One region of the Paenibacillus sp. RC334 genome, then DNA from elsewhere that is predicted to be linked to it. Evidence: riboswitches for the same ligand, from Rfam matches in the RefSeq annotation. Region 1 holds a riboswitch; each other region holds the start of a gene.
The links. Region 1 has a riboswitch for cyclic di-AMP ahead of QMK20_RS13705 (3D domain-containing protein). Riboswitches for the same ligand answer to the same signal wherever they lie in the genome.
Positions count from the first base shown of each region.

Region 2: it holds a riboswitch for cyclic di-AMP, as region 1 does, so the genes downstream of both, QMK20_RS00115 (C40 family peptidase) here and QMK20_RS13705 (3D domain-containing protein) in region 1, are expected to answer to the same signal.
Region 3: it holds a riboswitch for cyclic di-AMP, as region 1 does, so the genes downstream of both, QMK20_RS06485 (hypothetical protein) here and QMK20_RS13705 (3D domain-containing protein) in region 1, are expected to answer to the same signal.
Region 4: it holds a riboswitch for cyclic di-AMP, as region 1 does, so the genes downstream of both, QMK20_RS27020 (resuscitation-promoting factor) here and QMK20_RS13705 (3D domain-containing protein) in region 1, are expected to answer to the same signal.

Region 1 covers NZ_CP125370.1:2,991,096-2,997,300, forward strand. The annotation lists gene QMK20_RS13690 (PspA/IM30 family protein) at 1-319, opposite strand, end outside; gene QMK20_RS13695 (NADH:flavin oxidoreductase/NADH oxidase) at 444-1,466, opposite strand; gene QMK20_RS13700 (polysaccharide deacetylase family protein) at 1,769-2,575, shown strand; gene QMK20_RS13705 (3D domain-containing protein) at 2,752-3,420, opposite strand; cyclic di-AMP (ydaO/yuaA leader) riboswitch at 3,428-3,603, opposite strand; gene QMK20_RS13710 (amino acid ABC transporter ATP-binding protein) at 3,850-4,572, opposite strand; gene QMK20_RS13715 (ABC transporter substrate-binding protein/permease) at 4,559-6,022, opposite strand; gene QMK20_RS13720 (M20 family metallopeptidase) at 6,169-6,205, shown strand, end outside.
Region 2 covers NZ_CP125370.1:20,503-26,707, reverse strand. The annotation lists partial or broken gene QMK20_RS00135 (helix-turn-helix domain-containing protein) at 1-17, opposite strand, end outside; gene QMK20_RS00130 (YwhD family protein) at 25-531, opposite strand; gene QMK20_RS00125 (M1 family metallopeptidase) at 656-2,668, shown strand; gene QMK20_RS00120 (hypothetical protein) at 2,680-3,507, shown strand; cyclic di-AMP (ydaO/yuaA leader) riboswitch at 3,793-3,930, shown strand; gene QMK20_RS00115 (C40 family peptidase) at 3,935-4,435, shown strand; gene QMK20_RS00110 (GNAT family N-acetyltransferase) at 4,740-5,246, shown strand; gene QMK20_RS00105 (4a-hydroxytetrahydrobiopterin dehydratase) at 5,322-5,621, opposite strand; gene QMK20_RS00100 (hypothetical protein) at 5,740-6,033, opposite strand.
Region 3 covers NZ_CP125370.1:1,362,806-1,369,010, reverse strand. The annotation lists gene kdpB (potassium-transporting ATPase subunit KdpB) at 1-1,108, opposite strand, end outside; partial or broken gene kdpA (potassium-transporting ATPase subunit KdpA) at 1,161-2,838, opposite strand; gene kdpF (K(+)-transporting ATPase subunit F) at 2,988-3,062, opposite strand; gene QMK20_RS06485 (hypothetical protein) at 3,278-3,673, opposite strand; cyclic di-AMP (ydaO/yuaA leader) riboswitch at 3,789-3,964, opposite strand; gene QMK20_RS06480 (glutathione peroxidase) at 4,432-4,917, shown strand; tRNA gene QMK20_RS06475 (tRNA-Leu) at 5,070-5,152, opposite strand; gene QMK20_RS06470 (urease accessory protein UreF) at 5,415-6,104, shown strand.
Region 4 covers NZ_CP125370.1:5,895,390-5,901,594, forward strand. The annotation lists gene QMK20_RS27010 (HD domain-containing protein) at 1-738, shown strand, start outside; gene QMK20_RS27015 (TatD family hydrolase) at 780-1,550, shown strand; cyclic di-AMP (ydaO/yuaA leader) riboswitch at 1,752-2,032, shown strand; gene QMK20_RS27020 (resuscitation-promoting factor) at 2,302-3,450, shown strand; gene rnmV (ribonuclease M5) at 3,597-4,142, shown strand; gene rsmA (16S rRNA (adenine(1518)-N(6)/adenine(1519)-N(6))-dimethyltransferase RsmA) at 4,150-5,034, shown strand; gene yabG (sporulation peptidase YabG) at 5,183-6,079, shown strand.

The DNA.
Region 1 (6,205 bases):
CAGCCTTGAACTCGGTCATTTTTTGCTCAGCAGATTTCTTTTCTTCCAACGCGCGGCGAGCCAGATCCACATTTTGCGCTTTTGCTGCTGTATGGGCCTGCTCTTCACGTTTTTTTACCAAAGCAGCCTGCTCTTCGTATTGCTGTTTGAATCTCTTCTCAATGGCAATCTGAGCGGCTACCGCTTTCTCTGCATCCTCCAGATCCTCTTGCATATCACGAATGTATTGATCTGTCATTTTAACTGGATCTTCGGCTTTGTCAATAATGGAGTTGATATTGGACATGGTAAGATCTCTTAAACGTTTGAAAATAGACATGTGAAGTTCCTCCTAGTGTTGAATGCTTAAATTTTAAGCTCTGTACACATGTTTACGCAAGCTTTGCAAATAGAGTTTCAAAAATATTATCCGACAAAGTGTATTCTAAAAAATAAAGTGCATTCTAAAAACCACGCAAGTAAGGCTCCGGGATATCCGCCTGTACTTTCAGCTCCCGCGACGCATGCAGCGCCCAATACGGATCGCGCAGCATGGCGCGTCCTATCGCTACCAGATCAGCTTCTTTTTGCTGAATCACCCGCCGCGCATCCTCATAATCGTCCAGTAGACCGACAGCGATTACAGGCACATTAAGCTTTTCACGTATATCACGTGCCAAATCCACCTGATATCCCGCACGCGCAGATGGACCGCCATTGGAACCAATCGGCCCCTCGCCACCAGAGGAGATGTGAAAAATATCCACACCTGCATCACGATATCGTTCCCCTATGCCCGCTATGTATTCCACATTATATCCGTTTTCAACATACTCTTTGGCGGATATCCGCATCAACACAGGCATATCAGACGGAAGCACCTCTTTAACAGCCTGAATCACTTCAACACCGAACAGCGATAAATCCTGTCCATACTCATCTTCTCTTGTGTTCGTTAAAGGGGAATGAAATTGATGAATTAGATAACCATGAGCGCCATGAATTTCTACTGTATCAAAACCGGCTTCCACCGCGCGGCGTGCGCCTTCCTTATAAGCCTGAACCAGCTCCCTGGCTTCGGCTGTCGTCAAAGCGTGCGGCTCCTTAAAACGTTCGCTAAAAGCAATCGAGGACGGTGCGACAGGCAAATCAGCATCTTCAGCCTTGCGTCCGGCATGACCTAATTGAATTCCGATTTTGGCACCGTACTTGTGGACTTCCTCCACTATTTTACGGTATGCAGGAATATGCTCGTCACTCCAAATACCCAGATCATAATCTGTAATGCGTCCATCCGGGTGGACCGCTGTCATTTCCACAATAATCAGCCCGGTGCCACCTACTGCCCGGCTAACGTAATGGACGTGATGCCAATCATTGGGATTTCCATCTTTGGCCTCCACGCTATATTGGCACATTGGTGGCATTACAATCCGGTTTTTTAAAGAGAGTCCCTTTAATTGATAAGGAGTAAACAAGTCGGTCACATTGATCCATCCTTCCTTTAATTCCATGTCTCTACAATATGAATTGCAACCCCATTATACACCAGCTATCACTGGATACCGAATCCATTAAAAGGCTAAAAGTTGCGAAAATGCTGCTGTTTCGCTCAGGTTTAATAGAATATGTGCGTTTAGCTTCGTGATCTTCACTTACATCCGTTACACAGGGCATTTCCACTCAACCACTCAATAGTCTAACCTGTTCAGCAGCATAATTTCAACATGTCAGGTACATAATAAATGAAAGCAACAGAAGGTACCACTGCACGGAAAGGGGGATACATATGCCGTACAGGGGAATATTTCCAATGATGGCACTGTTACTAGCATTTTCGAGTTTTCCCGTTCACGCGGACGCGCCTCCCGATATCGGAACGACTCATTCCAAGGAAGCGACTGTTGTTTCTTCAGCACATAAGAGCAGAGAACGAGCCACTCCCACATTAGCCATGCTTCGGAAAAAACATGCGGATATTTTTAAAATGTGCGGCCCGCATACGCAGCAAATTGCCCTGACTTTTGATGACGTGCCCGATTCCCGGTATACGCCGCAGGTTCTGGACATTTTGCACGCGAATGGGATCAAAGCCACCTTCTTTATTGTCGGTCACCGTGCGGAAAAACACCCGGGCATGATTCGCCGTATCGTACGTGAAGGCCATGCCTTGGGCAACCATTCCTATACCCATCCGGATTTTAGGAAGGCTTCACCGGAACGCTTTCGCAACCAGATTAAGAAAACAGAACATATTTTGGAGGCCACTGTCGGCTTTCGACCCAAGCTGATCCGCCCGCCCTATGGTGAAATTACGGAGCCTCAGATCCAGTGGGCGCGTCGACACGGCTACATGATTGTCAATTGGAACGTAGACTCCCTCGATTGGAAGGGACTCAGTAAAACACAAATTCAGCGTAATGTGATCCCGGCTACCGGACCAGGCTCCATCATTTTAATGCACGCAGGTGGAGGTCAAAGTTCCAATCTGAAAGGCACTGTTCAATCCCTGCCGGGTCTCATTCAGTCGCTGAAAGCCAAGGGCTACAAATTTGTCACGGTTCCCCGGCTACTTCACACCTCGGAGCGGAAATAACAGTAAAAAGGGCTGTCTTACCAGCAGATGCATTCTGCTCGTCAAGACAGCCCTTTATTAATCGACAAGACCCATATATGAATCTGAACCTGCGATTAAGCTATTTGATTATAGATCACAGATTATAGTTTACATAATATATATTATGTTCACTTAATTCATTTGCTTACATAAGTCTATTTATCAATGACATACAGCTTCACATTCTGAAAACCAAAGTCACTCACAAAAGATGGGCTGCCTGGAATGAAAATATCAATCCGTTTACCCGTGATGGCGCTGCCCTTATCGCGTGCTACCGCTACAAAAGATTGATCGGGCAGCCCCGGGTGGGAATAGCCTGTAACCAACACTTTCGTACCCAACGGAATTACGTTGGGGTCTACCGCAATCGTACCGAGCTTAAGCGGATTTCCGAAATAGTCCACCGCTCCCCATTTTCCATTTTCACTGGCTGCTGCGGAATACGCTGTGGCCTTCACGTCAACTACTTTGCTGTAGTTAAATGTTTTGCCCCATGCTTCAACCTGTTGACCGTCACCTGCTGGCGCTTTCTCGGAAAGAAGCTGAGGCTTCGAATCCGAAGCGGCCTTTAACTTGTTCTCGTCCGGCACCTTAATTTGCACTCCTGCATATATATTGCTGGCGGCAACATCCGGGTTCTCCTTTTGCAGATCTTCTACAGATACCCCGTAACGTTGAGCAAGTAAAAAGAAGGTATCACCTTCCTTGGCGGTATGAAGCGAAGCGGCGTCGGCTACCCCGGCTGTCTGCGCCAATCCTGCAATGGCTGCTGCCAGCACCGCAAATTTCATTGTTTTTCCAATACGTTTCAGATGTTTCAAAAGATATGTACCTCCTCTGTTATGCCTGCGAAGTTAGCTGTCGGATTCGGACTCAGGAGAAGCCCTATGCTTTTGTGCAATTCACCCCTAGGCAACCTTCCATCCATTCGTATGAAGACGGATCAGAAGTTACTGCCGTTGTTACGTCCCCCGCACTTCCCATGGTTTTGGGTCCCGCATTCAGCGTCTGTCGTAGCTGTCTGCTGCCCCGGTAAGTTTTGGCTCACTGCATAATATCACAATTTTGTAACCTTATCTGCATGAAAATGTTGGGAACCCTGAACATCATACTACATCTGTTACAATTTTGTCATCATGAAATCGAAATCAGTTACAAAAATCTGAACGAGGATGACAAAAAAAGAAAAAGCCCTCCCGTCAAACTTCCACCGCGGAGGGCTTACTTCATAGCCTTTATAAGCTCATTTCTTACAAAACCTTGGCAAGAAAATCCCGGGTACGATCATGGCTTGGAGTGCCAAAAACTTGCTCCGGTGTACCTTGCTCCACAATTTGACCGTTATCCATAAAGATAATGCGGTCTCCTACCTCGCGGGCAAAGCCCATTTCATGTGTCACGATGACCATCGTCATGCCACCCTCAGCCAGCTTCTTCATCACGTCCAGCACCTCCCCGACCATTTCAGGGTCCAAAGCGGAAGTCGGCTCATCGAAGAGCATCACATGCGGCTGCATCGCCAAGGCGCGTGCAATCGCAATCCGCTGCTTCTGTCCACCGGATAGCTGATTGGGATAGGTGTCCTTTTTGTCTTCAAGTCCAACGGTGCGCAGTAGCTCTAGCGCAATTTTCTCCGCTTCCTTCACGGACTGGCCTCTAACCTGAGTCGGCGCAAGCGTCAAATTTTGCAGCACCGTTTTGTGCGGGAACAGGTTGAAATGCTGGAACACCATCCCCATTTTCTCACGAGTCGCATTAATATTATGACCACGGGCTGTAATCGGCTCGCCCTCAAACAAAATCTCCCCGTCGGTCGGCTGCTCCAGCAGATTCATACAACGTAAAAATGTACTTTTCCCCGAACCACTCGGGCCAATGACGACAACAACCTCGCCTTTGGCAATATCTATATCAATGCCTTTTAAAATTTCATTTTTGCCGAACGATTTACGCAGTTGTTTAACGGTGATCACTGGCTCTCAACTTCCTTTCCCATAAACCCAACAGCTTCGACAAGCTGAATGTCATTACAAAATAAATAGCAGCCGCGATGACGAACGGACTTAATCCTTCGTAGGTGATGTTCTTAATGACTTGGGCCTGATACATAATATCCACCATACCGATGGTAGAAATGATGGAGGACTCTTTAATAATCGTAATAAACTCATTGCCGATCGCAGGCAGTACAGACTTGAACGCTTGCGGTAAAATGACGTGACGCATAGCTTTGCCTCGTCCCATACCGAGTGAACGGGCTGCTTCCATCTGACCACGGTCCACTGCCTGGATACCTGCACGGAAAATTTCAGCCAGATATGCCGAGCTATTCAGAGATAACGTAATAATACCGGACTGAAGTGGCGTAAAATTGACGCCCAGCGTCAAAGCAACTCCATAATGGATGATCATAAGCTGTACCAGCATAGGTGTACCACGTAGTACCTCTACGTAGGCCGTACCCAACCATTCAATGATACGCACACCACTCATCCGCAGCAGAGAGATGATCAGACCAATGATAAATCCGAACAGTACCCCGAGCGCAGACAGCAACAACGTGTAGCCGATACCCGTAACGTAAAAGCTGCGATATTTCCAAAATATATCCACGATGTTATTGGATGAAACCTGTCGATCGGCAGAGAGTGCACTCGCTTCCGTGGAAAACTTTTCAATAGACCCGTCTGCTTTCAGGCGAGCCAACGTTTTATTTACAGATGCCAGCAGTTCAGCATTTCCTTTTCGAATACCTACAGCTGTTTCTGCTCCCTCATCCTCAGGTACCGCCTTGGCGAGCGTTACAGTACCGTCCAACGTGTATCCTTTAGCAACTGTATCTTCAATTACGACAGCGTTAATACGCTGTGTCCGAAGCTGGAGCACCAGGTCGGAGATTTTATCCAGCGAAGTTACAGAGGCATTGGGCACTTTTTGAGCAATCTCTTCCTGAATACTGCCCTTTTGTGCGCCGATCTTCTCGCCTTTCAAAGCAGCCATCGTCGGATATTTGTCCTTATCCTCCGGACGTACCATAATGACTTGCTTGGAGTGGTAGTATACATCCGAAAAATCAATGCTCTTTCTGCGTTCATCCGTTGGTGTCATACCAGACAGTACCAGGTCTACACGACCACTTTGCAGGGCAGGCAGTAAGGAGTCAAAGCTCATGTCCTCAATAACCAGCTCCGCGCCAAGATCCTTGGCAATTTCATTTGCAATATCAACGTCAAAGCCTACAATGGTATCCTTACCGTTAATGTCTTTATGAAACTCATACGGCGGAAAATCGGCACTCATGCCGAGTACAAGTTTTGGCTGTGTCTTCGCTTCCGTCCCGTATGCAGTAAGCATCGGAAGACCAGCCAACAGCAAGATAACCGCCGTCAGAATCAGGGCGGTAAAACGATATGCCTTTTTCAATCTTTTTTCTCTCCTTAAATTCTTTATAATAAATAAGATTGTGTCATTATAAATGAATATGCATGATTATGCAATGAATGTTATAGTACAATTTCAGCATACCTGACGTAATACCTACATTACAGCTTTTACAAAGGAGTTTTTCCATGAATAACAAAAATACGATCCAACGTACCATTGAGC
Region 2 (6,205 bases), 3.0 Mb from region 1:
CTGCTTCTGTGGTTGATCTTCCGCTTACCCTTCCAGCGCCTGCTTCAATTCCTCAGGCGAAGCGTCCCACCATTCCTCATTATGAGAAATCAGCAGGCTTTTGAGTGCTGCTTTATCCTGACTGCCGAGATCCTCCAGCATGAAACGACGCTTGAGCGCGTAATCCATACGGTTGACGTGATCGGCGAGGATTTTCCAGCCGCGTTTGGCTTCGTCGTCAATCAGCATCTCACAGGCAGTCGCGCCGCCGTACACACGTCCTTCGGGTGTGCGGTCCACGGCTACCCATACCAGCCAAACCTGGCGTCCGTTTGGTACATCCTCTTTATTGGTAGAAAACTTAATCCCGCGTTCTACTTTACTTTTGGCATGCATAGCACCGACATCAATTTTGGCCTCGCCGCGGTCAATAATGACCGGGGACATGCTGTTCAGGTCGATTGAACCTGCGCCGAAGCCCTTATGTTTACTCTTGCCACTGACAATGTTCAGTGCAATCTGTTTTTTGCCGTCCGGCTGATTTTCACTCATGCGTCACTAAGCCTCCATTTTCCGTCTTGACACTCATTCTACACTATAAATATTTTAACTAATAATCTCCCGAAAGCAAACATATACATGCTGTAGATGCTTGTCAACGGGAGGTATCCATTGTATGACCCCAGCACGCACCAAAATCGTTTTATTGTCTACACTAGCCCTCGGTCTCCTCGTAGGGACGTTATGGTTTGCCTGGCAGCCTGAATCTAAGTCCGATCCGCAATCCTTGGGCAAACCGCCGTACGATTCCCAGTCGGAGTCTGCGCTTGCGCCAAACATGGGCAAGCCTCTGGGGGCAAACATCCTGCCTGACGTACCCCAAAGTCCTCCACAGCCTGCTTCGGAGATTCTTAGCAAGCGTGTGGTGGAATACCACATTGACGTGTCTCTGGAAGAAGGACAGGTTTTGCGGGGCACCGAGACGCTTACATGGAAGCATCCGGGCACCAAAACCGTGAACGATCTGTACCTGCATCTGTACCCCAATGCCTTCTCTTCCATGGAAACCACCTTCATGAAGGAATCCGGGGGCAAGCTGCGCGGCGACACCATGCCCAAGAACGGCTTTGGCTCCATGACACTAACTGAACTTAAAACGGAAGACGGTTTATCCCTCCTGCACCGGACTCAATACGTGCAGCCGGATGACGGTAACGTGAACGACCGCTCGCTCATGAAGGTACGTCTCCCCAAGCCAGTCCGAGGTGGTGAAAGCATTACATTATATATGAAGTTTGAGGTAAAGCTACCCGCCATCTTCGCACGTATGGGCGCAACAGATGATTTTGTCATGGCGGGTCAATGGTTTCCCAAACTTAGCGTCTACGAAACCGCAGGACAGCGTGGACGCGCCGAGGAAGGCTGGAATCTGCATCAGTATCATGGAAACTCCGAATTTTACGCCGATTTCGGAATTTACAGTGTGCGGATTCGAGTGCCTGAAACATACATCGTGGCTGCAACTGGATTCCCCACCCGTGGAGCAGTCCGGCAAAATGGGCAAAAAATATATCAATTCTATGCCGATGACGTGCACGACTTTGCATGGGCCGCTTCACCGAATTTTGTAGCCGCAGAAGAGCCATTTTCCTCTGCCGAGGTGCCGGGTGTCAAAATCAAACTGTATCTCGACCCATCGCACAAGGAGCTCAAGGGACGCTATATGAGCGCAGCCAAGGCCGCTCTTTCCTATTACAGCAAGTGGTACGGGCCTTATCCATATTCGACCCTGTCCATCGTTGTACCACCCAAAGCAGGCAGCGGCGCGGGCGGCATGGAATATCCCACACTCATTACGGCTGCAGCGGCTGATAACCTGAATCCAGGCTATAGTCTGGAGCGGACAGTCATTCATGAGATTGGGCATCAATATTTCTATGGAATGGTGGCAAACAACGAATTCGAGGAACCATGGCTGGATGAAGGCTTTACCTCTTATGCAGAGGAACGGCTCATGGAGCAAGAGTACGGACTTATCCCCAACTTGCCGTTACAGTCTGGACAGGTATCTTCCCCGCAGCCGTTAAACCGTGAGTCCTGGAAGTACGGCTCAGCTATTAAATATGCACAAAATGCCTATTCTCGGGGTAAGCTGGTGCTGCGTGGCATTGAACGCCAGGTCGGCGTAAAAAAAATGGACCGAATTATGCGTACCTACGTCCAGACCTACCGATTCAAGCATCCATCCTCACAGGATTTTCAGCGTATCGTCGAAAGAGTCACCGGACGTTCGTGGAGCCACTATTTTGAACAATATGTATACGACGGCCAGATGGCGGATTTTTCAGTGGATCGCATTACGAACCGCAAGCTGGCCAACGGATACGAAGCAACCATCACACTCAGCAAAAAAGGGGCAGATTATCCCAAGGTCCCTGTTCAAGTTACCTTCAAGGACGGTACAACGATATTCAAGGCTTGGGACGGCATGGGCAAAAGCACCACCTATCGACTCAAAAGTGCATCTCCGGTCTCCCATGTGATTGTTGATCCACTGTACACGATTGCGCTGGAGAACAAGCATATCAATAACAGTCTGAAGGACGAACTGAACGAAAAAACCCAGACCCGTTGGAGCATAAGTGTAACCAAGCTGCTGGAGACACTGCTTGGAAGTCTGTCATGGTGAGGTGTCTATAGATGCGTACCGTTATAAAAGAAGGCTGGGCGCTTGTGCGCATACAATTTTATATTGTCATCATTCTATTTTTGTATCGACTGCTATGGGGCGTTTTTCTCTATCGGGTGGTACAATCCGCCGTTATTCCCCTACTACTGCGCTACCCTGATCAGGGTCAAAATGAACTGGGGCAGACCTTGTTTTGGATGGAGAGCCAGATTGCCCTGACAGACAACCGGGAGGTTCATATGTATCTGTGGATACTACTGGGGGCAACGGTGCTGCGTATACTGATTACCCCCTTCATCCGGGCGGGAATATACCAAAGTCTGCACACCCATGCGACCGAGCCGCAAAGTCTGTCTTTTTTCCGTGGAATGAAACGTCATGGTTTATCATCGCTGATCTATTACGTCATCGAGCTTGGGCTCTTGCTGCTCCCTGCTTTCTGGGTGGTGCCGAGGCTCTACCCTATCGTAGCCGGGGCGCTGCAATCTCCCGCCTATCTGCTGCATGTGCTGCCCTATGCCATCGGTTGGATCGCTTATGGCTGGTTCATCCGCCAGTGCATCCTGTACATGCAGCTAGGCACCGTAGGTGGTCACGCCATACTGTCGTCGCTGCTCGCCTTCTTTCGCCAAATCCTTCCGGCTATCGGTATTTCGCTTCTGCTCGGCGCAGGTGTGCTGCTTGTCCTTGGCCTATTCGGCACGGTGGCGATGATTTGGACTGGCATGCTGGCACTCATTCTCCAGCAAACGTATCATTTTGTTACCAGTCTGGTCAGGCTATGGCACATCAGTTCACAGTACCGCCTATGGCATACCGATATCTCCGACAGAGGTTGAACCCCCACTCCGTTCCTCCTGAGCAATTTCTGGCTGTCGAAAGGCAACTATCTATATCCACTCCTATCCATGTAAACGGCACATAACTGAATACTCTTAACAAAATCTGTTCCCGCGATAAAGGGAGCAGATTTTTTTGTAATTTTTTGCGATGAAACATTTGCCAAAGCCAGCCAACTTTGTTACAATAATCGCAGTGAACTGATAGTAACAACTTTGTAATCTTTATTGTAACCTTTACCTTAAAAACATCGTTATCGTGAATACTGCTCTCCAAGGTGCACATCTTAAGTTAAGCCTAATTCCTGGCACCTAGGAAGCGGGGGAACCAGTTTGGGTGAATTGATCTCGCAACAGAGTGGTCATAGGGGAACCTTCTACCGAATCCTTAAGCTAACCTCGCAGGCATTGGAAGGGGTATTTTTTTTTGAAGAAGAAACTAACAATCGCAGCCATGGGTCTTGCCATTGCCTTTACATCTTTTACATTCGGTGGCGGCAGTGCATTTGCAGACTCCAAGATGGACCAGGTCATCCAAGATACCAAAGGAACGAGCTACAGAAGCGGAGGCACTACACTCGACGGATTCGATTGCTCCGGCTTCACAATGTATGTATATCAAAAACTGGGAATTAAACTGCCGCATCAATCCGGATCACAATTCAAAATGGGATCTTCCGTATCCCGCGATGAAATGAGACCTGGAGACCTGGTGTTCTTCAACACCACAGGTAGAGGCATTTCCCATGTAGGTATCTTCATGGGTGAAGGGAAATTTGCTCACTCCTCATCTTCACGTGGTGTAGTTGTTAGCTCACTGAACGAAAATTATTACGCTAACCGATATGTCGGTGCCAAAAGAATTATGAGCACAGATGCTTACCACGCTGTAGCTTCTGAAACTCCTGATGACGACAACGTAGAATAACTAACGAACAGCAAGCTAACCTGAGCCGCAATTTGATTCTGGCCGGAATCGAATTGCGGTTTTTTATGTCCGCAACATCAGAAACGTTATTTTTACTGACGAACTGACACCTCAAAAGGTTTCAGTTTTTGCGAACATCGTCGGTTTTACCGTCACGACGGGGGGGAGTATATGAGCAGTAAAGCCTTCTTATTGAATGTATACCCGACTTGGGTATGAAATAAACACGCTTGCCAATCCCCTGCAACTTGTCTACAATCTGTTGTTAATGGTTTAAGTACTTGTAAAAGGAGGATGGGAAGACATGCCGGCCTCAATATCTAACTACCGAATCGTGCCGATGGACGAGCAGCAGGCGGCTGCGATATGTGAGTGGCGCTATGATTCACCCTACAATATATACGGCTGGTTACCTTGGGAACAAATGAAGGCGCTTGAGGTCGAATTTGGAAACCCCTCGCTTCGCCAGGAGCAATATGTAGCCGTACTGGATGACGAGAACATACTAACCGGATTTGCTCAATATTTCCCGATGATTGGCGTGACCCGGCTAGGTCTGGGAATGCATCCCGGATTGTGTGGACATGGCAGAGGCGCCGAATTTGTCCGTGCAATTGCCGAGGAAGCCAGACGACGCAACCCTGAGAATGAAATTGATCTGGAGGTCCTGACTTGGAATGGGCGCGCCATCCGGGCTTACAAGGCAGCCGGATTTGAGCTTACGGATACCTATGAACGTCAGACTCCCGATGGCAAGAAGCCATTTCATTGTATGGTATATCATCCCGACCACCAGCCTCATGTTCTATGATAAAAGCGCCTTCGGCATACAACTGCATTGTTGTATATCGAAGGCGCTTTTATCATACGACAGACCACGATTAGCTCAATGACTGCTACGCATTTTCTCAAAAGCTTCATTATATTGTTGGGCTTCCTTAATATCCACGGCCATAATGCCACCGTCATCCCAGGAGGTTAAACGCAGGGTCACGGTCTTATAATCAATCGTAATAAATGGATGATGATTAAATGCTTCCGATATAGCAGCAACTTCATCCACGAATGCAATCCCTTTCATAAAACTGGAAAAATTATATTTCCGGACAATCCATCGTCCTTCCTCCAGTTCCCAGCCCTCCAGCTTCTCCAGATGTGCTTCAATCTCTTCTTGTGTAAAAGGCATGATACGACTCCTCCCTGTTTATACGGAAGCCTTTCAGCCGCTTGAATGCGACCAAAACTACGATATATTGGTGTCCATATTACCACGGCCCCGTTGATAAATCCATAAAACGGCCTGTTCAAATCAAAGGTACCGACGTCAGCTCCTCATCTCCAATGAGCACATAGATACGGTGCTGCTCCGGTTCATAGATGACAACGCCGCTGCCCACAGCGATAACGGGCTCTTTACCCAGTGCATAAAACAGATCTTCAGCCAGCGCTTCATTGACTTCCTGACGCCCTGCCGGGTCCAGTCTGTCCCAATCTTCTGCTTCCATTTCGAAAAATTCATAGCTATCTGGAATGCGTCCCACAGCCTCTGTCAAATCGTTCAAAATTTGTTCATACTCCCGTCCGTGCTTCACTCCCATGCCATTTCCTCCAATTCTTCCACCATTCATTACATAATCACCTTATTATACCGGAAATTCGTACTTAACAAAAAAGAGAGTTTTGTCGATAAATACTATAATCCGTCTTGTAATGACGTGCCTGGGGCAAGGACGACCCCGGCGGCATGAAAGGATTCAAAATCTATTCTCA
Region 3 (6,205 bases), 1.6 Mb from region 1:
TAAAGGTCCCTCCTGCTGCCAAGGATTCATCCAGTGTGTACTCCTGCTTGCGCATCAACTCCAGAACTGAGCGCCCCTCGGGCGTCTCATCCTTCATCGAGCTCATCGCAGCCCACTTTACTAACTTTGTTTCCTCTACGCCCCCTACAGGCACGAATTGGCTCGCCATCCGGTTACCGAAGGTAATTGTACCCGTTTTGTCCAGAATCATTGTATTGATGTCTCCAGATGCTTCTACCGCCTTGCCTGACATCGCCAGCACGTTAAACTGCGTGACCCGGTCCATACCGGCAATCCCGATGGCTGACAGCAGTCCTCCAATCGTCGTCGGAATCAGACAGACCAGTAACGAGATAAGTATGGGAACAGGCAGATCGATGTTAAAATGACGAGCAATCGGTGCTAGTGTCACTACCACGATCAGAAAAATAATCGTTAGGCTGATCAGCAGGGTATTCAGCGCAATCTCGTTCGGCGTCTTTTGCCGCTGTGCGCCTTCCACGAGCGAAATCATTTTATCAATGAACGTCTCACCCGGTTCTGTCGTAATCCGGACCTTAATCCGGTCACTAACCACACGCGTCCCGCCGGTTACCGAGCAAAAATCACCACCCGATTCCTTGATCACCGGAGCCGATTCTCCCGTAATCGCCGATTCATCCACTGAGGCAAGACCTTCAATAACCTCACCATCGCTCGGAATCATCTCGCCCTGGGACACCATCACAATGTCACCTTTCCGCAGCTCGGTTGAGCTGACCACCTGAATCTCATCCCCGACAAGCTTGTTAGCTTGTGTGTCCTGCTTGGATTTTTTCAAAGAGGCAGCTTGTGCTTTACCCCGACCCTCTGCGAGCGCTTCAGCAAAGTTAGCAAAGAGCAACGTGAACAACAGGATGATAAAAACAGCCAGGTTAAAGCCCATTTCATTACCCGTTCCAAAATAACCGGGAAACAGCAGCATCAGCAACACAACCAAAGTGCCGATCTCCACGACGAACATGACAGGATTTTTCATCATGATCATCGGATTTAATTTCATAAAGCTATCCTTGATCGCATGCTTCAAGATGCTTTTATCCAGCATGCGTTTGCGTTGTTCCTTCATGATCAAGCACCCCGTTCATCCATTCTCAATTTCTTCTTCATGTTCATCTTCTTCACATGGTCAAAAATTCAGCCACAGGCCCCAATACGATGACGGGCAAGAAGGTCAACGCACCAATCAGCAGCACAACCCCGATCAGAATCGCCCCAAACAGCTTGTTGTCCGTACGAAGTGTGCCTGTCGTCACTGGAGTCGGTGCTTTGGCATTCAATGAAGCTGCTACAGCTAACAGTGCAACAATCGATACATATCGTCCGAAGAACATAACGATACCCGTTGTCGCGTTCCAGAATACGTTGTTATCCGCAAGCCCCTCAAATCCCGAACCGTTATTAGCCGCAGATGACGCATATTCATATAACACCTGAGTCAACCCGTGATATCCGGGGTTTGTGACCGCATCGTATCCCCAATGACTCATAAAAGCGAGCGCAGTCGGCACCAAAATGAGAAACGGATGTACCAAAATGGCAATTGCGATCAGCTTCATTTCCTTGCCTTCAATCTTCCTGCCCATAAATTCCGGGGTCCTGCCGACCATCAATCCACATATAAATACACCCAGAATCGCGTACATCAGCATATTCATCAGCCCGACACCCTTACCGCCGAAAATGACGTTCAGCATCATTTCACCCAAAGCAGCCATACCGCCCAGCGGGGTCAGTGTATCGTGCATATTATTGACCGAACCTGTCGTAGCCGCCGTCGTTACCGCCGTGAACAGTGCCGATTGTCCGATGCCGAAGCGGACCTCTTTCCCTTCCATGCTTCCCTGAGAAGCATCCACCCCCAGTGCCTGAATCAGCGGATTACCCGTTTTCTCTGACACGTACGTAATAGATAGGAATACGAGAAACAGTACCATCATGGAGCTAAAAATAATCCACCCCTGCTTGCGATTACGAGCGAACAGCCCAAAGGTATACGGCAGAGAAGCTGGCATCACCCACATCGCCAAAATTTCCAGCACATTCGTCCAGGGACTTGGATTTTCAAAAGGATGCGCCGAGTTGGCCCCATCGAAACCGCCCCCCGTTCGTCCCCAAGTGCTTGATCGATTCCATCGAAGCAACGGGTCCCAAGGCAATCTGTTGCTGTGTTCCACTCATCGTCGTGATATCCGCCGTAGGCTGAAGCGTCTGCGGTACTTTCAGTCCGACCAGCACCAGCGTAAGCACAAAGGCCAACGGAAGAAAAATCCGTATAATTGCTTTGATAAAATCCTGAAAAAAGTTGCCCATTCCTTCACCGCGCCGCGTCAATCCTCTCATAAAAGCCGCAGCAACCGCAAAACCGGAAGCAGCCGAAGTAAACATCATCATCGTAACGAACGCCATCTGCGTCATATACGTAAGTCCACTTTCTCCGCTGTAATGCTGGAGATTCGTATTGGTCATAAAGCTGATCACTGTATTAAAAGCCAGTGACGCTTCCATATTGTCGTTTCCAGCCGGATTACCGGGGAGCAGTCCCTGCAAGCGCAGTAGCACATAGCTGATCGCCACAAGCACGACATTCGTAGCGATAAAGCTCATCACATACGTGGTCCAACGCATGCTCTCCAGCTTTTTCAATCCTATAACCTTGTAAATCAGCTTCTCCGTCCCGCCAAACACTCGGTCCGTCCGATTCGGTTCATTTGAGAATACATGATACATATAGGTGCCCACTGGTTTCACCAAGAGCAGCAATATCACAATCACAATTCCAATTTGCAGCAGCTCCATCATCTATTCCCTCCTCCAAAATGCTCCTGCGTTTGGAATAACAGACGGGTTCGTAGCACCAGGCGTTGCACACGTTTGCGAAAGCCCGCTGCCTCTGATGCTTCATCCATGATCTGCTGTTCCCCGCCCGCTTGATCCTGTTTAGCTGATTAGAACTTTTCAGGATTCAGGAGTGCGTAGATTAAATACACAAACACAATAGCCGTAAGCGTAAGCACAACCATCATCCTTTTCGCCCTCCTTTGGAGGTCTGTGCATCACACCAGCGTACAAACAGCAGTATCACTCCATAACTCGCAGCCATCACGAGCAGCATGTATATATCCATCATGTTCATACCCTCCCGTATCTGTCCTCAGATCGTTATTCTTACACCCTCGTAAAATCAACATACAATTACTTTGAAAATTTTAATTTATATTAGCCATATCGTAAGCGACTATCCGTTCAGCAGGAAACCCACCTCTCCATTCAAAGTGTAGATCACATGGTCCGCTCCCAAACCTCGATAAATCCCTTGAGGATTACAGCCGTGTGTAATGACATAGATCGAATCTGATGTCAGCGGCCGGCATATTTGCAGAAAACGGCACGTCAGATTCAAGCTGTTCTCGAACAAATACACGCAGCCAATTTCTTTTTTGGGAAAATTCCATTTCCCCGCTTGCATCGTATTGATGCGCACAATATGCTCCACACCCATTTTTTTGAGCTGTCGTTCCTCCTGAGCGCTATTCGTAAGAACCGCAAACGCCAGTTTTTTGAACATAAGCAATTTCACAAAATTTCTGCCCGTTTCATTCGGTGCAGTGACAATGATTAGCCGACCTTCCATCAGTAGCTCCTCTCCCGGTATAAAAAGACAACAAAAAGAAGCCAAAGGAAAAAGGCTTTCCTCCGGCTTCTTACGTAACCATGATAAAATAAACCATGGCTGCACACGGCGGTTTGTTGCCTCTCCCTGTACGCTTACGAGGTTAGCTGTCGGATTCGGACGTGAGAGTCGCCCTATTTCTGACACTTGGCCAGAAAATTCACCCCTTGAGACACTCGGCCCTTTAAAAGCCGCATAGATCTCGTTTGGTTCCCCCGCTTTTGCAACTGCAAAATTCAGCGCTATAGACAATTCGTTGCTGCTTCATTCACTTAATTTGAAATTACGTCTTGAATCATACACCCGCGCAAGGAACACTGTAAAGCTCACCTGCGGGGTTATAAATCGGTCTTTGGAGCATAAAAGATTAATAATAGCGCTTACAACACAAATATCCTTCTCCCAGCTCCTTCAATCTCGGTTTTTCATCCCTTTTCGAAAATGAAGAGGCATGTCAATATTGGCGTATGGGGAGCATTTTTTGTCCTTTTTTTGTAAAAGAGAAAGGAAAAGTGCTGTATGTACCTGATAAACGCCGATTGAACCTGTTTTTACCATGAGAAACACCGCTATTTGCCCCATTTGCAGTGCCATTTGCCGTTTTGGACAAAATACGATTTTACAGCAGCAGACGGCGCATTACATCTATTTATAGACTTGCAACTCTTCGTTAAATTGCTTACAATTTAATTGTAGAATATCAAATTAGGAGGAAAACCATGACCGTTTATGAACATGATGCACAAACCCTGCAAGGGAAAGAAATTCCGTTGTCCACATACGAAGGAAAAGTACTGCTCATCGTGAATACAGCCAGCAAATGCGGGCTAACCCCCCAATACAAGGCGCTACAAGAGCTATATGACCAATACCATGAGCGGGGTCTTGAAATCTTAGGGTTTCCCAGCAACCAGTTTGCCAAGCAAGAGCCGGGTTCCAGCGAGGAAATTTCGGAGTTTTGCCAGATCAACTATGGAGTTACATTTCCGATGTTTGCCAAAATAGATGTCAATGGCGATCAGGCGCACCCTTTATTCCGCTACCTCACCCAAACAGCTCCGGGCGTATTAGGCTCCAAAGCAATCAAATGGAATTTTACTAAATTTTTGATTACACGCGAAGGTAACGTATTTAAGCGCTATGCCCCACAGACAACTCCGGATAAATTGGCGGGGGATATCGAGAAGCTCTTGCAACAAAGCTGACAGGTCCATCCCTGTTCACAAGCAGCCAATCCAAACGGCTGCTCCTGTGGCTAGGAAAAAGGGATATTTTAGTTCGGCTTATATAACAAAAAAAGCAGCCAATCACGTCAAAAACGTGTCAGGATGCTTTTTTAACTGTGTCTTGCATGTAATGCGGTCGAGAGGACTCGAACCTCCACGGGCGTACGCCCACTACCCCCTCAAGATAGCGTGTCTGCCATTCCACCACGACCGCAAATTCTAATGTTTTGAGGCAACAGATTTATTATACTCCCTTGCATTCTATTTGTAAACATAAATACAATAATTATTTTTATGTCAAATAATCTAACATATAAAAGCTATAAAAATATTTAATTTGACATATCAACACTATGAGTGTAAATATATATTACATAATATCTCTAAATTTTTTCTGAATTCATTTTTAAAGTCATTTAATATAACATAAACATTCTACTCCAAGGAGGCGAACCGCATTGCACAAAGGCAATCGTTTGCTGAACTACGCATTGCTGTTGGACCCTTCCCTGCCTGTCGGTGGCTTCACTCGTTCCTACGGGCTGGAGGAGCTGTTTCGCAATGGCCGCTTAACCTGTTTACAAGACCTGGAACACTATGCACGCACTGATCTGCTTCCTCAGTTCACATCCCTCGATGGCATGGCTATCAAAAGCCTTTATATTGCCGTTCAGCAAAATGATGGTTGGCGTATCGCCCTCATTGATAAAATGCTGCACGCCCAGCGCTCTTCCCTACAACACGTGAAAGAGTCACGCCTATCCGGCCAACGCCTGCTTAAGCTCGCCAAAGCCTTGTACCCTTGGCTTGAATTCGACCAACTCGAAGCTACACTCATCCAATACAATGCGATTGGTACACTTGCAACCGTTCATAGTTGGATTAACGTTTCCCTTGGAAATGATGTAGAGCAGACCATTCACGGCTACCTTGCCGCAGCAGTGTCCTTCTGTGTCGAAGATGCTTCCAAGCTGCTTAATCCCCCTTATGAGGAAAAGAATCCTGTTATTCAGCGAATGACCAACGAGCTTCTAACCGCATGGAAACAATTCAACACCCCAGAGTCTGAGCCAACCGCATTTCAGCGTGGCCTTCTGCATAGGCATTGGTCCAGCTCCTACATTGCTCAGCCACCCTATATGAGCAGCAACCACCAGCGCGGGTGAAATTCACTGATTCCTTTGTCCGGCCCCATTATACGCCTACAGCATCCCCCTGATGCCTGTTTTCACCAATCCAGTACCAACGACAAAAGCACTCCCACCAC
Region 4 (6,205 bases), 2.9 Mb from region 1:
ACGGGGGTCAATTATGGCACCATTGATCTGGATCGTATTTTACGGCTGCTGCGTCCTCATAATGGAAGAATTGTTGTGAAGGAGTCAGGTATGCATGCGGTAGAGGATTATCTGATGTCACGCTATCAGATGTATTGGCAAATTTATTTTCATCCTGTAACGCGCAGCTCGGAAATTTTATTGCGTAAGATTTTCAAGCGGGCGAAGGAGCTGTTTAGAAACGGATATGAGTTTAGTTTTCTGCTGGAACCGTTGCCGGATCTCTTTCGGGGGGAGCTTACGGTGGAACAATATTTGATGCTCGACGAGTCTTTGATTCAGACAGTATTCAGTCAGTGGAAACAGGAAAAGGACGAGATTTTAAGTGATTTGAGCGCCCGTTTTATGGATCGCAAGCTGTATAAATATGTAGAGATTGAAAATATGGATACAGATACCATTGACGACATTCGGACAGCGCTGAAGCAGGTTGGTTTGCATCCCGAATATGATCTGGAAATTGATTTTCCGACGGATCTTCCTTATGATGTGTTTCGGCAGGGTGGCTCGACGGACAACCAGATTTTACTGCTTGGACGTAAAGGAGAAGTGAGAGAAATTTCCGAAGTATCGGAAATTGTGCGCTCCATTAGCGGTATTCACCGGGGTAAATATCACATGTACTATCCCCAAAACAAATTGGATGGGGTAAAGGACAAGCTTCCTGCCGAAATAAGGAATTATTTTGTCAAACAATAGACAAATGTATGCCAATAAAAGTAAATAAGGGGACATGAATTTTGAATTTATTTGACACTCATACCCATCTGGATGCGCCGCAATTTGACGAAGATCGGGAAGAAGTTATAGCACGTGCTGTCGAAGCGGGAGTAACCCGCATGATTAATATCGGATTTAATCGTGAGACGATTCCATCCACGATGAAATTAGCTGAGACGTATGATTTTATTTATGCGGCGATTGGATGGCACCCACAGGATGCGATTACGATGCAGGAGGGAGATATGGAATGGATTGTATCGTTATGCAGTCATAAGAAAGTCGTGGCGATCGGGGAGATTGGTCTGGATTATTATTGGGACACATCACCGAAGGATGTACAGCATCGGGTGCTACGCAACCAGATTGGACTGGCTCGTGAGCTGAACATGCCAATTGTCATCCATAACCGGGATGCGCATGAAGATATTGTTAAGATTTTGCGTGAAGAAAAAGCGAGTGAGGTTGGCGGAGTCATGCATTCCTTTTCCGGAAGCTGGGAGACGGCTAAAATGGTGCTGGATATGGGCTTTCACCTCTCTTTTGGCGGGCCAATAACGTTCAAAAATGCCAAGCAGCCAAAGGAGGTACTCGCACAGGTGCCGCTGGACCGTCTGCTCATTGAAACGGACGCTCCCTACCTAACGCCTCATCCGTTCCGCGGGAAGCGAAATGAGTCCGCACACGTGGGACTGGTCGCAGAGGCGGCTGCCCAAATCAAGGGAATTACGGTGGAGGAATTAGTGTCAATAACGACCCAAAATGCCTTGGAACGATTTGACATTAAGTGAAAAAGTGAAGAAATCGATCAAAATAAAGAGATAGACGAAGCTAATCATGAATTTGTTGCAGGAAACTCAAGAATATTACAATATTTTAACCGAATATTTTGAAAAATGTACTTGAAACCTGCTTTACAACATGCATAGAAACAGGATATCATCTTTTCAGTGAATTGTTGTTTGAGTGTAAACATCAACAGCTCATTTCATGAACCAGTCTCGCTGAGTCCCTTTTACAGGGAACGGGGGAACCGATATGGCTTACAGTACGTCCGGCGTATGGCAAGAAGGGAGCGTCTCTTCCGCCAGCCGGCTCGACCGAAATCCTTTCCCGGATGGGATTGAACAGGTGGAGGGGCCGTATTTCGATTTCTTTCTGGGTCTTCGGGGTGAATGTGAAGGCGACCGCCATGAGCGGTTGACCCAAGCTAGGGCGTCTCTCTACGTCCGAACCCGACAGCTAACCCCGTAAGCGTAACAAGAGAGAAGCCATCTCGTGCATGATTTTTCCGCATATTCGCACATGCCGGAAGCCACGAAAGAGCTCTCTAGTCTCTTTCTCTGGCTTTTTTTGTTGTGAATAAAAGAAAATCTGTCATCATACTGTGATTAAACAGGGGAGGACAGCATGCCGCGAAGACGGGTACATGGTGCAGGACAGTCGCATTACGGGCTTGTCTTGTAGAAAATCTGTTATAGTCACGTCAATCTCAACTATGTCTTACTCCAGACGGCGGGCTATGTAAGGAGGACGGAGGAAATGGGCATTTTCCAAAAAGAGGAGACCCATGAGTCACGCTCATCCAGCATGTCTTACGTATTGCGTTGGAAGCAAGAAAATGTGCGCCAGGCTGCTTTGGTTGCTATTTTTCTAATCGCACTAACGATTATGATTTCAATTCTGGTGTACACTGAATCTAAAAAACAGGTTTTTTTTGTCATCGATGGTAAGGCATCTGCGGTAGAAACCCGACAATCCCAGCTCCAAGATTTGCTCAAAGAGCATTCTATTTCACTTCAGCCGCATGATACGGTTTCGATGCCGCTGAACGGAGCAGTACAGGATGGGGATCGCGTAGTCATCAAACGTGCCAATCAGGTCAAAGTATCCTTAGCCAATGAGACGAAAAAATTGTACACAACAGAAAATACAGTAGAGGGTGCCATTCGCACCTCGGGCTATAAATTATCGTCAAATGATAAAGTTTATCCTGCTCTGGATGCTTCTGTTTCGTCTAACATGGACATAAAAATCATCCGTGTGAAGAAACAGCAGGTCGAACAGAAGCAACAGGTACCTTATCAGGTCATCAAAACGGCCGATCCAAGTCTCTATAAAGGCGATAATCGGGTCATCCAAAGCGGTAAAACGGGTGTTGTGGTCCAGCATGTTCAAAAGGTATACCATGACGGAAAATTGGTATCCAAGCAGCTGGTAAACAAGGAAGTCGCGCAGAATCGTGTGGATAAGGTGATTGCGGTAGGAACGAAGAAAAAGCCGGTCGTTCTGGCTGCTTCCGTCGGTCCTGAAGATGCCGTTAAGGCAACACGGGTTAGTTCGGACAATGCTGTCCGTAAAGCAGGTGTGAATTTTAAATATAACAAAGTATTACAAAACGTCTCCATGACGGCGTATTCGTCACAGGAGCCAGGTATCGGTACACGTACCGCATCCGGCACGCGTGTCACGGAAGGACGCACCATCGCTGTCGATCCGAGTGTGATTCCAATCGGCTGGTGGGTGTATATTGAAGGGGTGGGCTTCCGCCGTGCGGAGGATACCGGTGGCGCAATTAAAGGCCACAAAATCGATGTGTATTATGAGAGTTTGAGTCAAGCCAATCAGTTTGGTCGGAAGCACGGTAAAACCGTATATGTGATTGGACCAGTGAAGCCTGAAATGAACTAAAAACGTGTTGTATATGTTTAGGGCAATGCGATAGTATTAACATCATAGTTATGCATGCTAAGAAGAGGATACCCTCTTCTTATTTTGTTTTCAAAAGCTGGGAAAGATGAATATAGCTGACTGTGTAGCAGTGGAGGGAAACGCAAATGATCAAGGAAGTGATCGTGGTAGAGGGTCGGGATGATACGGTGGCTATTCGCCGTGCTGTCGAAGCGGATACGATAGAAACGGGCGGCTCCGCCATTAATAAAATGACGCTGCGCAAAATTGCGCTGGCGCAGGAGCGGCGGGGTGTCATTATTTTGACCGATCCCGATCATGCAGGGGAGCGTATCCGCAAAATTATTGCCTCCAAGGTGCCCGGCTGCAAGCAGGCCTTTATACCAGAGGCAGAAGCGACGCGTAAAGGGGATATTGGCGTGGAGAATGCCTCGCCTGAAGCGATCAGACATGCTCTCGCACGGGTGCATACGACGGTGGAAGGGGCCGATCCGCTAATTGATTGGGCGGACCTGATTGACGCCGGACTTATCACCCACCCGAATGCTGCTGCACGACGTATGACTTTGGGTAATGTGCTGGGCATTGGTTACTGTAACGGTAAGCAGCTACATAAACGGCTCGCTGTGTTCCAGATCAGCCGTGAGGAATTTGCCGGTGCGCTGGCACAAATTGAAAGTGAAGGATTGTGATATCCGTATGACAGGGATTCAAGATATAGCAACACCACGGCGCACGAAGGAAATTATTCAGCGGCACGGGTTTTCGTTCAAAAAGAGTTTGGGACAAAATTTTCTGATTGATCAAAATATTCTGAACAAGATCGTGAATGCTGCGGGATTGGACGAAACGAAGGGCGCACTTGAGATCGGTCCGGGGATTGGCGCTTTGACTGAGAAGCTGGCGCAAACGGCCAAGGTAGTTACTGCTGTGGAAATTGACCAGCGGCTCCTGCCTATTCTCGAAGAGGTGCTGGCCCCTTATGAGCATGTGAAGGTACGCCATGGGGATGTGCTAAAGCTGGATTTGCGAGAGGTGTTCGCTTCCGATTTTGCCGGGGTTAGTAAAGTGAGCGTCGTCGCTAATCTGCCGTACTACGTCACTACACCGATTCTGATGAGGCTGCTGGAGGACAAGCTCCCTCTGGAGAATATCGTCGTCATGATCCAAAAGGAAGTGGCTGAGCGTATGGCTGCGTCTCCTGGGACGAAAGATTACGGCAGTTTGAGTATTGCAGTGCAATATTACAGCGAACCCGAATTGGTCTGCATCGTACCGAATACGGTATTTATTCCCCAGCCGAATGTAGAATCGGCGGTCATCCGTTTGCGTGTGCGGGAAGTGCCTCCGGTAGAGGTGGTGGACGAGCAGCATTTCTTCGAAGTCGTACATGCTTCATTTGCCCAACGTCGCAAGACCATTTCGAATAACCTGAAAAGCCGCTTCTTTACCAAAGAGAACAGGGACACGCTGGAGCCGCTGTTGCTTCAGGCAGGCATAGAGCCTTCCCGTCGGGGCGAGACGCTGAGTATCGAGGAATTTGCGCGTCTGAGCGCTGTGTTGCTGGAAGCCGGGATTTCCTGATCTGACGCAAGAGCTATCGCTTAGCAGCAGTCAGAGAGTCTCTGGTTGCGCTTTACACGGTTGTGGCTGGTTTGTATTAGCTCCTGAGCATGATAAGGAACCAAACTGTGCATTCACCCATACGATATGGGAGGGGTGATACAGTGTGATGATTTTAGGAGACTTGGTCGTTCGAAAATCGTATGGCGGAGATGTCACGTTTCGCGTTGAGGACATCCAGCGGGATAAAGCGATCATTAAAGGGACGGAATTTCGGCTGCTTGCCGATTCCCCTGTGAACGATCTGGTCAAGGTGCCTGCAGACCAGATTAGCGGGAAGACACGGCAGGCCCATATTAAGGCGGATGAGTCTCTCAATCTGTTGCAGCAGGCACGGCAGAAGCAAGCAGCCCGCAGTCAGGCGGCTTTGATCGGGGAGTGGAGTGATCCGGTGGAGTCGACGTATTTTGAAATGCCCGGCAAGGTACTTCATCTGGATGGGGACCCCGGCTATTTGAAAAAATGTCTCAGCTTATATGAGCAGCTTCGCGTTCCTGCAGAGGGACATCATGTTCACGAATCAGCTATGGCCGACACGTTGTATCGGCTGCTTCCCCGTATTCGCCCGGATATCGTAGTCATTACCGGACATGACGGGGTATTGAAGCAGCCGCAGCCTTATGATTTATATAGCCTGAAAAGCTATAAAAATTCGCAAAATTTTGTGGCGGCGATCCAGGTAGCGAGACAATATGAACGTCATCTGGATTCATTGACGATTGTGGCGGGAGCGTGTCAGTCCCATTTTGAAGCGCTGCTGCGTGCAGGAGCGAACTTTGCCAGCTCACCAGGGCGTATCCTGATTCACGCGCTGGACCCGGTATATGTGGCTGCCAAGGCTGCCTTTACGTCGATCCGTGATACAGTCAACATGGGCGACTTGTTTCATCAGACGATCAGTGGCAGCCGTGGAGTGGGTGGTATCGAAACCCGGGGAAGCTATCGTATCGGTCTGCCGAAGCTGGAAAATTTGTCGACTCTTAAAGTAACGCCTTCTGCAATCTAAGGTTTGAACCTGTTAAATAGGATTTATCTGGATAAAAAGCCTCTGGGCACAGGGGCTTTTTGGCATTTTTATACGCATTATTCCTGTTCGCAAAAAATTAAATTGACAACTTATTTTTCGGGTTGA